2 linked regions of the Shinella zoogloeoides genome follow. Each later gene encodes a partner of the first gene's protein in a complex. Links are inferred from orthologs where the notes say so. Each region holds a gene or a part of one and is shown on either strand. Other genes may lie near its edges.

Region 1 (5,724 bases):
CCATTGTGCCGGCCTTGCGCTCGGCGTGGGGCGGGGCGATATAGGGAGCGACTTGCCGGAGTGCGCGATGCCGACCCTGTTCCGATTCCTGTTCTTCTGTGCCGTGATCGCCGGGTCGATTTACGGCACGATGGTCGCGCTGGTGACCTTTGTCGAACCGACCGAGCGCGAGGTGACGATCCGCATTCCTTCCGAACGGGTAAATCCGCAGCCATGAGGGATCCGTCTGCGCTACAGGTCGAGTCCTTCCTGGAAATGATGAGCGCCGAGCGCGGTGCGGCGACGAACACGCTGCAATCCTACGAACGGGACCTTGAGGACGCCCGCTCCTTTCTCAACGAGCGGAGCGTGCGGCTGACAGAGGCGACGCCGGACGATCTGCGCGCCTATCTCGGCCATCTCGCCAGGCAGGGTTTTGCCGCCTCCTCGCAGGCGCGGCGGCTCTCGGCCCTGCGGCAGTTCTTCAAATTCCTCTATGGCGAGGGCCTGCGCGGCGACGATCCGACCGGTATTCTCGACGCGCCGAAGAAGGGCCGTTCACTGCCGAAGACGCTGAGTGTCGAGGATGTCAGCCGCCTCATAGCGCGGGCGGAGGCGGAAGCGGCGGAGCCGGGCGGCAACTTGCTCCTCAAGCGCCGCATGCATCTACTTGTCGAATTGCTCTATGCGACCGGCATGCGCGTCAGCGAGCTCGTCTCGCTGCCGGCCAGCGTGCTAGCGCAGACCGGACGCTTCCTCGTGGTGAAGGGCAAGGGCAACAAGGAGCGGATGGTGCCGCTGTCGCGCGCCGCCGTTGCGGCGCTCGAGACCTATGGTGAGGCGCTGGCGGCGGAAATCGGCGACGATCCGGCGGCGGGCGCCTTTCTCTTCCCCGCCCAGAGCAAGGAGGGTTATCTGCCGCGCCAGGTTTTTGCGCGCGACCTGAAGGCGCTTGCGGCACGGGCCGGAATCCGGGCCGCCACGCTCTCGCCGCATGTCCTGCGCCATGCTTTCGCCAGCCATCTCCTGCAGAACGGCGCGGACTTGCGCGCGGTGCAGGAACTGCTTGGTCATCAGGACATTTCCACGACACAAATCTATACACATGTGCTGGAAGAACGGCTCCACGAGCTCGTTCAAACCCATCACCCTCTTGCCAAACAGGCAAAAAAACCGGATTAGGACCCCCGCCGCTTGCGGCCGGCCTCTTGGCCGACGATAGTCTGGCGCGGTTTGAGCAAACGATCGGAAACGCATCTCATGCACAACTACCTCGATTTCGAAAAGCCCATCTCGGATCTCGAAGGCAAGATCCACGAGCTGAGGAAACTCGCCGAAGAAGATGAGAGCATCGACACGACGGACGAGGTCGGCCGGCTGGAAGTCCGCGCCCGCGAGGCGATGGCCGACATCTACGCCAAGCTGACGCCCTGGCAGAAGACGCAGGTCGCGCGCCATCCGCAGCGGCCGCACTTCGTGGACTACGCAAAGCAGCTCTTCGAGGAGTTCACCCCGCTTGCCGGCGACCGCAAGTTCGCCGAGGACGAGGCGATCCAGGCGGGTCTCGGCCGCTTCCGCGGCGAGGCGGTCGCGATCATCGGTCAGGAAAAGGGCAACGACACCAAGTCGCGCCTCAAGCACAATTTCGGCAGCGCCCGGCCGGAAGGCTACCGCAAAGCGATCCGCGTCATGGAAATGGCCGACCGCTTCGGCCTGCCCGTCATCACGCTGATTGACACGGCCGGCGCCTATCCGGGCATCGGCGCGGAAGAGCGCGGTCAGGCGGAAGCCATCGCCCGCTCCACGGAAATGTGCCTCAACGTCCGCGTGCCGATCGTCTCGGTCGTGCTCGGCGAGGGCGGCTCGGGCGGCGCGATCGCCATTGCGACCGGCGACCGCGTCTACATGCTGGAACATGCGATCTACAGCGTGATCTCGCCGGAAGGCGCCGCCTCGATCCTCTGGCGCGATTCGACGCGCGCCAAGGAAGCGGCGAGCAACATGAAGATCACGGCGGAAGACCTCAAGACCTTCGGCATCATCGACGGCATCATCCAGGAGCCGGTCGGCGGCGCGCACCGCGATCCGGCGGCGGTGATCGGCCGCACGGGCGATGTCATCGCCTCCGCCCTGAAGGATCTCACCGCCAAGCCGGGCGACCAGTTGCGCAAGGATCGCCGCCAGCGCTACCTCAATATCGGTCGCCAGCTCTGATTTAGCGCCATTGGCGGCGTGCTGTGCTGCCAATGCCAAATCTCGGCCACAATCCTTGTGTTCTGAAACGGATGCGGTTCTCCGGCAGCCTCGCGAAAGAATTTCCGGTTAAGAATTTATGAAGTATAAGCCGGTTACGACTGCGCGTCCCGCCTCGCCGGCGCGACCGCTTGCGATCTGACGATTGTTGACGGACCTTTCGAATGCGCCTGACTGTTCTTGCCGCCGTATCGCTTCTCGCCGTGGCCGCCGCGGGCTGCACCAACGAGACGCTCGACTCGTTCGACAAGGTCGACGTCGACCTTGCCCGGGTTTCCAGCAAGACCGGCTACCAGCTTTCGCCGGCGGTGCTCAGTAAGCTCTCCTCGATGAACATCGACCGGTCCTCGCCGATGATGCTGCGCATCTTCAAGGAAGAGGGGCGGCTGGAGCTCTGGAAGTCCGACCGCTCGAACCGCTTCAAGCTGGTGCGCAACTACAAGATCTGCGCCTGGTCGGGCAAGCTCGGCCCGAAGACGAGGGAAGGCGACCGCCAGGCGCCGGAAGGGTTCTACCCGCTCTCCAGGGCGAACATGAACCCGAATTCGAGCTATTACCTCGCGATCAATACGGGTTTCCCGAATAATTACGACCGCGCCAACAAGGCGAGCGGCACCCATCTGATGATCCATGGCGCCTGTTCGTCGTCCGGCTGCTATTCGATGACCGACGAGCAGATGGTGGAAATCTTCGCCTTCGCGCGCGACGCCTTCGACGGCGGACAGCAGACAATCCAGCTTCAGGCCTTCCCCTTCCGCATGACCGCGGAAAACATGGCGCGCCACCGCGACAATCCGAACATCGAATTCTGGAAGATGCTGAAGGTCGGCTACGACCACTTCGAGGTCACGAAGCGTCCGCCGGAGGTCAATGTCTGCGAGAAGAAGTATGTCTTCAACCAGCAGGCCGACAAGCCCTTCTCGCCGGCTGGCGCCTGCCCGGCGATGACGACGCCGGCCGCGCTGGAAGTGGCGCTGAAGAGCTACAACAAGACCTATGCCGCCTCCTATGCCAAGGCTATGGGCAAGTATCAGGGCACCGTCTGGATCGAGCCGTCGGAGGCCCAGCGCAAGGCGATCGTCGCCGACCAGCGCAAGGGGCGGGAGCTCGCCTATGCGCCGACGGGCAATTCGCTCGATGCCGGCAAGCTGATGACGGAGCGCGAGATCGAGGCGCAGAAGCGCAAGGCGGAAGAGGCCGAGCAGCGCAAGCTCGCCGCCATCGAGCGTGCGAAGCAGCAAGCCGAGCAGGCCAAGCTCGACGCCGAGCAGCAGAAAATCAAGGAAGCCGAGGCACTTGCCGCCGACGTTGCCGCCGTGAAGGCGGAAAAGCAGGCGCGCGGCGAAGGCGCCCTGCCGGTGCCGGAGGAAAATCCGGGCGTCGCGGTCATCGAGAAGAAGGAAAAGAAGCCCTTCTGGAAGCTCTGGACCAAGGACGAGGAACCGCGCAAGGTCGAGCCCGCCGAAAGCGTGACGCAGTCTGCCGAGCAGGCAACGCTCGATGCCGGCCAGCAGACGACGCACAAGGAAGCGAGAACGCCGACTGTCGATGCCTCGGCGCAGAAGGTGGAAAAGCCAGTCGAGGGGGCAGGCACGCTGCCGGTGCCGGAAGAAAATCCCGATGTCCAGGTCGTCGAGCAGACCCAGAAGAAACCCTTCTGGAAGTTCTGGCAGAAATGACGGCCGCAGCGGCGCATTCCGAAGCCGAGGTCTACGACCTGCGCGGGCTGAAATGCCCGCTGCCGGTCATGAAAGCGCGCAAGCGGCTTTCGGCGATGGCGGCAGGCGCCAGCCTCTGGGTCGAGACCACCGATCCGCTCGCCGTCATCGACATCCCCCACTTCTGCCAAGAGGACGGCCACGCGCTCGAAGCGAGCGAGCGCGTCGAGGCGGGACACCGTTTCCTGATCCGCAAGAAAGCCTGACTTTCAGAGCTTGAGGCCCGGTATGGCGAGCGGGTTGTCGGAGAGCGCCGCACGATCCGGGCGGTCGATCTTCGGCGTGCCGGTAAAGGCATCGAAGAGGTCGCGCACGAAGGCTTCCGGCAGGTCCCTGGTGATCAGCACCAAGCGCGTGCGTCGGTCGGCGGGATCCGGCCAGGCCGCGAGGCGCTCCGGCGGGTGGAAGACGCTCTGCACGCCCTGCAGCACCAGCGGGCGCTCCGGATTGTTCGACATCAGCACGATGCCCTTCATCCGCAGCAGCTTTTCGCCATGGGCGGAACGCAGAAGATCGACGAACATGTCCAGCGCCATCGGATCGACCGGGCGATCGTGTACGATGCTGAACGAGCGGATCGTGGCGTCGTGGCGTGTCACGTCATGGGCGTGCTGATGGCCGTGGCCGTCGTGGTGACCGTGGTGATGATCGTGCCCATGAGGGTGGTGGTGATCATGGTGATGATCGTGCGCCTCCTCATGCAGCCAGCGGCGGACATCCGGGATCTTGCTGCCGGGGTCATAGAGGCCGTTCGCAAGAAGATCGGGGCCGGCTAGGCCCGGCGCATCGACGTTCGAGACGGTAGCGCGCGGGTTGAGTGCGGCGATCTCGCGCTCCACGGCCTCCAGCGTTGAGACCTCGGTGAGCGAGGCTTTGCTGATCAGCACGCGATCGGCGACGGCGACCTGTTTTACCGCTTCCGGATGGTTGGCGAGCGTCGACAGGCCGTTGACGGCATCGACCACGGTGATGACGCCGTCGAGGCTGAAGGAATGGGCGAGCACCGGGTTGCCCATGATCGCCTGGAGGACGGGCGCGGGGTCGGCAAGGCCGGTCGTCTCGATTACCACGCGCTTCAGCGGCTGGATCTTGCCGGTCTGCATGCGGTCCATCAGGTCGGCCAGCGTATCGACCAGTTCGCCGCGGATCGTGCAGCACAGGCACCCGTCGGAAAGCTCGATGATGCCGTCGCCCGACTGCTCGACAAGCAGGTGGTCGATACCCACCTCGCCGAACTCGTTGATGATGACGGCCGTGTCCGTCAGCGTCGGGTCCTTCAGCAGCCGGTTGAGCAGGGTCGTCTTGCCCGCACCCAGGAATCCGGTCAGCACGGAAACCGGCACGCGCCGCTCAGCGATGGTCATGGTCATTCCTGTCAGTAGGGCCTGTCAGTAGGTCGGGCGCGGGATCGGGATCGGCACATTGGCGACGTCGCCCATGTCGCCGGCAATCGCCACCTTGTCGTTGCCGGCAGTCTTGGCGGCATCGCCGCCGAGCAGCCCGGCGAAGACGAACCTCAACGGCCGGTCCAGCTCGTGGATATAGGGCGAGACCAGCTTCTGGCGGCCTGCCTCGTCGCGGCCTTCGCTGCGCACCTTGGCGGCATGCTTCGAGCAGATTTCCGCGGAAATGTCGGTGACCACGTTGCGGGTCTCGCCATAGGGGCGGAGCTGGCCGAGCGTCACTCCTTTGCCCGAGCGCATCGTCAGGCCCTTCTCCAGCATGCCGGCGGAAATGTCGGCACGGGCGCCGAGGCTGTCGGAGCCGAGCACGA
Region 2 (5,798 bases), 430 kb from region 1 along the record:
CAAGGCCCTTAAGGCTCCGCCCCCGCCGGAACGGCGCGAGGTGGACGTCAATGGCAGGGCGCTGCCGCTCACCATCAAGCGTGATCTGCGCGCCACGCGCCTGACGCTGCGCATAGAGCCCGGTGGCCGGGCGCTGCGCATGACCGTGCCGAACGGCATTCCCGAACGCGACATCCGCGATTTTCTCGATCGCCATCAGGGCTGGCTGATGACGAAGCTCGCCAAGTTCCGCTCGACGAACGAGCTGGCCCACGGCGGCTATGTCATGATCCGCGGCGTCTCCCACCGCATCGAGGCGACTGGCCGGCTGCGCGGGTTGACGGAGGCGATCATTGTCGATGACGAGGCGGTGTTGCTCGTCGGCGGCATGGAAGAGAGCATTCCCCGCCGTATAAGCGACTTCCTGAAGAAGGAGGCGCGGCTGGAGCTCGAACGGCTCGTCGCCGTGCATGCCGGCCGCATCGGCAGGAAGGTCAAGTCCCTCACCTTGCGCGACACCCGTAGCCGCTGGGGCTCCTGCTCGGCGGACGGCGCGCTCAGCTTCTCCTGGCGCATCGCCATGGCTCCGCCCGGCGTGATCGATTATCTCGCGGCCCACGAAGTGGCGCACCTGCGCGAGATGAACCACAGCCCGGCCTTCTGGACGCTGTGCGGGCAGCTCTGCCCGACGACGGAGGACGCCAAGCGCTGGCTGAAGCGCAATGGCAGCCTGCTGCACGCCGTCGATTTCGGCTGACGCTCCGTTTTAGCGGCCCCTGTCGGCCAGCGCGTCGCGGATCTTCTTGTCCGTATTGTACTGCCCGAGCGCGTAGACGGCCCAGATCGCCGCCGGCAGCCAGCCGATCAGCGTGATCTGCAGGATGAGGCAGATAATGCCCGCGATCGGCCGCCCGATGGTGAAAAACACGAGGAAGGGCAGGAGGATGGCGATGATGAGCCGCATGGTTGTCTCCGGTCTTGGTCCACCCTCCATATGGGCCTCCCGTTCATCCATGCAAGGGCCGGCGTTTGCGGGCGAACCGGTGCCGTCTTTCGGCTCGACTCTTCGCAGGATTCATGCGACTCCCTGCGCCATGACACTCGACATCAAGATCTGCGGATTGAAGACCGGGGAGGCCGTCGACAAGGCCGTATCCCTCGGCGCCAGCCATGTCGGCTTCATCTTCTTTCCGAAAAGCCCGCGCAACATCGAGCCCTCCGATGCCGGCCGGCTTGCCGACTGCGCCCGCGGCCGCGCCAAGATCGTCGCCGTGACCGTGAACGCCGACAATGACCTGCTCGACGAGATCGTCGACCAGCTTGCGCCGGATATCCTGCAGCTGCACGGCAGCGAGAGCCCGGAACGGGTGCTGAACCTCAAGGCGGTCTACGGCCTGCCGGTGATGAAGGCCTTTTCGGTGCGCGAGGCGGACGATTTCAAGAAGATCGAGCCCTATATCGGCATCGCCGACCGGTTCCTGTTCGATGCCAAGCCGCCGGCAGGCTCGGACCTGCCGGGCGGCAACGGCGTCACCTTCGACTGGACGCTCATGCATCTGCTTGACGGCGGCGTCGATTACATGCTTTCGGGTGGACTGAACAAGGATAACCTCGCCGAGGCCATCCGGCTGACCGGCGCACCGGGCATCGATCTCAGTTCCGGGGTCGAGAGCGCGCCGGGCGTCAAGGATCTCGGCCTGATGGAAGCGTTTTTTGAAGCGGCACGGAAAGCGGAATGCGAGACCGCCGTCGGAGGGAGAGGCAAGTGAACCAGTCACCCAACCTGAATTCGTACCGCGAGGGTCCGGACGAGGACGGCCGCTTCGGCATCTTCGGCGGTCGTTTCGTTGCCGAAACCCTGATGCCGCTGATCCTCGACCTCCAGGAAGAATGGAACAAGGCGAAGACCGACCCCGCCTTCCAGGCGGAGCTCAAGGACCTCGGCGCCCACTATATCGGCCGCCCGAGCCCGCTCTATTATGCCGAGCGCCTGACGCAGCATCTCGGCGGCGCGAAAATCTATTTCAAGCGCGAGGAGCTGAACCACACCGGCTCGCACAAGATCAACAACTGCATCGGCCAGATCCTGCTCGCCAAGCGCATGGGCAAGACGCGCATCATCGCGGAAACCGGCGCCGGCCAGCATGGCGTGGCCTCGGCCACGGTCGCCGCCCGCTTCGGATTCCCCTGCGTCGTCTATATGGGCGCGACGGATGTCGAGCGTCAGGCGCCGAACGTCTTCCGCATGAAGCTGCTCGGTGCCGAGGTAAAGCCAGTCACGGCCGGCAGCGGCACGCTGAAGGACGCCATGAACGAGGCGCTGCGCGACTGGGTCACCAATGTCGACGACACCTATTACCTGATCGGCACCGCCGCCGGCCCGCATCCCTATCCCGAGCTGGTGCGTGACTTCCAGGCCGTCATCGGCACGGAAGCGCGCGAGCAGATGCTGGCCGCCGAAGGCCGCCTGCCGGACATGGTGATCGCCGCCGTCGGCGGCGGCTCCAACGCCATCGGCATCTTCCATCCGTTCCTTGACGACAAGGGCGTGCAGATCGTCGGCGTCGAAGCCGGCGGCAAGGGCCTCGACGGCGAGGAGCACTGCGCCTCGCTGACCGCCGGTTCCCCCGGCGTGCTGCACGGCAACCGCACCTACCTCCTGCAGGACGCCGACGGCCAGATCAAGGAAGGCCACTCGATCTCCGCCGGCCTCGACTATCCCGGCATCGGCCCGGAACACGCCTGGCTGCACGAGATCGGCCGCGCCGAATATGTGCCGATCATGGACGACGAGGCGCTGGAGGCCTTCCAGCTCCTGACGAGGCTCGAAGGCATCATCCCGGCGCTGGAGCCGAGCCATGCCGTCGCCGAGGTGATCAAGCGCGCACCCAGGATGGGCAAGGACCAGATCATCCTGATGAACCTCTCCGGCCGCGGCGACAAGGATATCTTCACCGTCGGCAAGATCCTCGGCATGGAGCTCTAAGATGACCGCACGCATGGACAAACGCTTTGCGGACCTTTCCGCCGAAGGCCGTCCGGCCCTCGTCACCTATTTCATGGGCGGCGATCCGGACTATGCCAGCTCGCTGGAGATCATGAAGGCCCTGCCGAAGGCAGGCTCCGACGTTATCGAACTCGGCATGCCCTTTTCCGATCCGATGGCCGACGGCCCGGCGATCCAGCTCGCCGGCCAGCGCGCGCTGAAGGGTGGCCAGACGCTCGCAAAGACGATCCAGATGGCCCGCGACTTCCGCAAGGAAGACGACGCGACTCCGATCGTGCTGATGGGCTATTACAACCCGATCTACATCTACGGCGTCGAGCGCTTCCTCGACGAAGCCCTCGAAGCCGGCATTGATGGCCTGATCGTCGTCGACCTGCCGCCGGAAATGGACGACGAACTGTGCCTGCCCGCCATCGCCAAGGGCATCAACTTCATCCGCCTCGCAACGCCGACGACGGATGAGAAGCGCCTGCCGGCGGTCCTCAGGAACACGTCGGGCTTCGTCTACTACGTCTCGATGAACGGTATCACCGGCTCGGCCCTGCCGGACCCCTCGCTGGTCGGTGGCGCGGTCGGCCGCATCAAGGCGCATACCAAGCTGCCGGTCTGCGTCGGCTTCGGCGTCAAGACGGCCGAACATGCCCGCGCCATCGGCGCCTCGGCGGATGGCGTCGTCGTCGGCACGGCCATCGTCAACCAGATCGCCTCCAGCCTCACGGCGGATGGCAAGGCCAGCGCCGCCACCGTCGCCGGTGTCGAGACGCTGGTGATGAGCCTCGCATCGGGCGTGCGCGGCGCGCGCCTTGCGGCGGCGGAGTAAAGTTCCCACATGGGAACCACCATTATAACGGAGTTGAGACCGTGAACTGGATTACGAATTACGTTCGGCCGAAGATCAACTCGATGCTCGGCCGCCCCGACCGGGATGTGCCCGACAATCTCTGGATCAAGTGCCCGGAAACCGGCGAGATGGTGTTCCACCGCGATCTCGAGGAAAACAAGTGGGTCATCCCGGCGTCCGGCTACCACATGAAGATGCCGGCGAAGGCCCGCCTCAAGGACCTTTTCGATGACGGCGTCTTCGAGGCGCTGCAGCAGCCGAAGGTCGCGCAGGACCCGCTGAAATTCCGCGATTCGAAGAAGTACACGGACCGCCTGAAGGACAGCCGCGCCAAGACTGAGCTGGAAGACACCATCCTCGCCGGCGTCGGCAAGGTCCGCGGCGTCAAGCTCGTCGCCGTCGTGCATGAATTCAACTTCATGGGCGGCTCGCTCGGCATCGCCGCTGGCGAGGCGATCATCAAGGCCTTCGAACGCGCCATCGCGGAAAAGTGCCCGCTCGTCATGTTCCCCGCCTCCGGCGGTGCGCGTATGCAGGAAGGCATCCTCTCGCTGATGCAGCTGCCGCGCACCACCGTCGCCGTGGAGATGCTGAAGGAAGCGGGCCTTCCCTATATCGTCGTGCTCACCAACCCCACGACGGGCGGCGTGACGGCGTCCTACGCCATGCTGGGCGATATCCATCTCGCCGAGCCGGGCGCCGAAATCTGCTTTGCCGGCAAGCGCGTCATCGAGCAGACCATCCGCGAGAAGCTCCCCGAGGGCTTCCAGACCTCGGAATACCTTTTGGAACACGGCATGGTCGATCTCGTCGTCAAGCGCCATGACATTCCCGCGACGCTGGCCCGCCTTCTCAAGATACTGATGAAGAAGCCGGCGAGCGTTGCCGCGACGAACGGCGCCGTCGCCATCGCGGCCCAGTAGGCCGATCGGCGAGGGCGGCATGGCGATGGTGACGGTCAGCGAAGCGGCAACGGAGATCGAGAAGCTTCTCGGCCTCCATCCCAAAGGGTTCGATCTCTCGCTGGACCGCATCACGCGGCTGCTTGCCGCGCTCGGCGATCCGCATCTGCGGCTGCCGCCGGTCATCCATGTGGCCGGCACCAACGGCAAGGGCTCGGTCACCGCCTTCTGCCGTTCGATCCTCGAGGCAGCCGGCCTCAGTGTGCACGTCCACACCTCGCCCCATCTCGTCAACTGGCACGAGCGCTACCGCCTCGGCGTCAAGGGCGGGCGCGGGCAGCTCGTCGCGGACGCGGTCCTCGCCGATGCCGTGCGCCGCGTGGCCGAGGCCAATGGCGGCGAGAAGATCACCGTCTTCGAAATCCTGACGGCCGTCACCTTCCTGCTGTTTTCCGAGCATCCGGCGGATGTGGCGATCATCGAGGTCGGCCTCGGCGGCCGCTTCGATGCGACGAACGTCATTCCACGCCCCGCCATCTCGGTCATCATGCCGATTTCGCTCGATCACCAGGCCTATCTCGGCGACCGGGTGGAGCTCATCGCTGCGGAGAAGGCCGGCATCATGAAGCGGGGCGTACCCGTCGTCATCGGCTACCAGTCGGAAGACGCCGCCCGCGACGTGCTGGTCGAGACGGCCGAGCGGCTCGGCTGCCCGCATGCCGTCTACGGCCAGGATTTCATGGCGCATGAGGAATATGGCCGCCTCGTCTACCAGGACGAGTTCGGCCTTGCCGACCTGCCCCTGCCGCGCCTGCCCGGTCGCCATCAATATGCCAATGCCGCCGCGGCCATCCGCGCCGTCAAGGCGGCGGGCTTCACCCTTTCCGATCATGCGCTGGAACGGGGCCTCGCCCAGGTCGAATGGCCCGGCCGCCTGCAGCGCCTGACGGACGGCGCGCTGGTGCGGCTTGCCCCGCGCGGCAGCGAGATCTGGGTCGATGGCGGGCACAATCCCGGTGCCGGCCAGGTCATTGCCGAAACCATGGCCAATTTCGAGGAGCGCGATCCG

Evidence for each region.
Region 2: the proteins of Q9316_RS16750 (region 1) and accD are in contact, whole or in part, in a solved structure (PDB 8UXZ), measured with the Escherichia coli proteins. The link is inferred for Shinella zoogloeoides from one-to-one orthologs.

Annotation. Positions count from the first base shown.
Region 1 is NZ_CP132311.1:3,216,020-3,221,743, reverse strand. Bases 401-3,216 are described here. They hold Q9316_RS16750 (acetyl-CoA carboxylase carboxyltransferase subunit alpha), read left to right. Parts: upstream 401-1,239; coding sequence 1,240-2,193; downstream 2,194-3,216. Other genes in these bases: Q9316_RS16745 (L,D-transpeptidase family protein), read left to right, coding at 2,397-3,216; xerD (site-specific tyrosine recombinase XerD), read left to right, coding at 401-1,161. Also shown: Q9316_RS16760 (hypothetical protein), read left to right, coding at 68-217; more of xerD, read left to right, coding at 214-400; more of Q9316_RS16745, read left to right, coding at 3,217-3,911; Q9316_RS16740 (sulfurtransferase TusA family protein), read left to right, coding at 3,908-4,156; Q9316_RS16735 (CobW family GTP-binding protein), read right to left, coding at 4,160-5,314; Q9316_RS16730 (D-alanyl-D-alanine carboxypeptidase family protein), read right to left, coding at 5,339-5,724. UniProt on the Escherichia coli protein: Component of the acetyl coenzyme A carboxylase (ACC) complex. First, biotin carboxylase catalyzes the carboxylation of biotin on its carrier protein (BCCP) and then the CO(2) group is transferred by the carboxyltransferase to acetyl-CoA to form malonyl-CoA.
Region 2 is NZ_CP132311.1:3,649,742-3,655,539, forward strand. What follows is about bases 2,909-5,798. They hold accD (acetyl-CoA carboxylase, carboxyltransferase subunit beta), read left to right. Parts: upstream 2,909-3,847; coding sequence 3,848-4,750; downstream 4,751-5,798. Other genes in these bases: trpB (tryptophan synthase subunit beta), read left to right, coding at 2,909-2,965; trpA (tryptophan synthase subunit alpha), read left to right, coding at 2,967-3,806; Q9316_RS18925 (bifunctional folylpolyglutamate synthase/dihydrofolate synthase), read left to right, coding at 4,770-5,798. Outside these bases: Q9316_RS18895 (M48 family metallopeptidase), read left to right, coding at 1-736; Q9316_RS18900 (YqaE/Pmp3 family membrane protein), read right to left, coding at 746-943; Q9316_RS18905 (phosphoribosylanthranilate isomerase), read left to right, coding at 1,074-1,748; more of trpB, read left to right, coding at 1,715-2,908.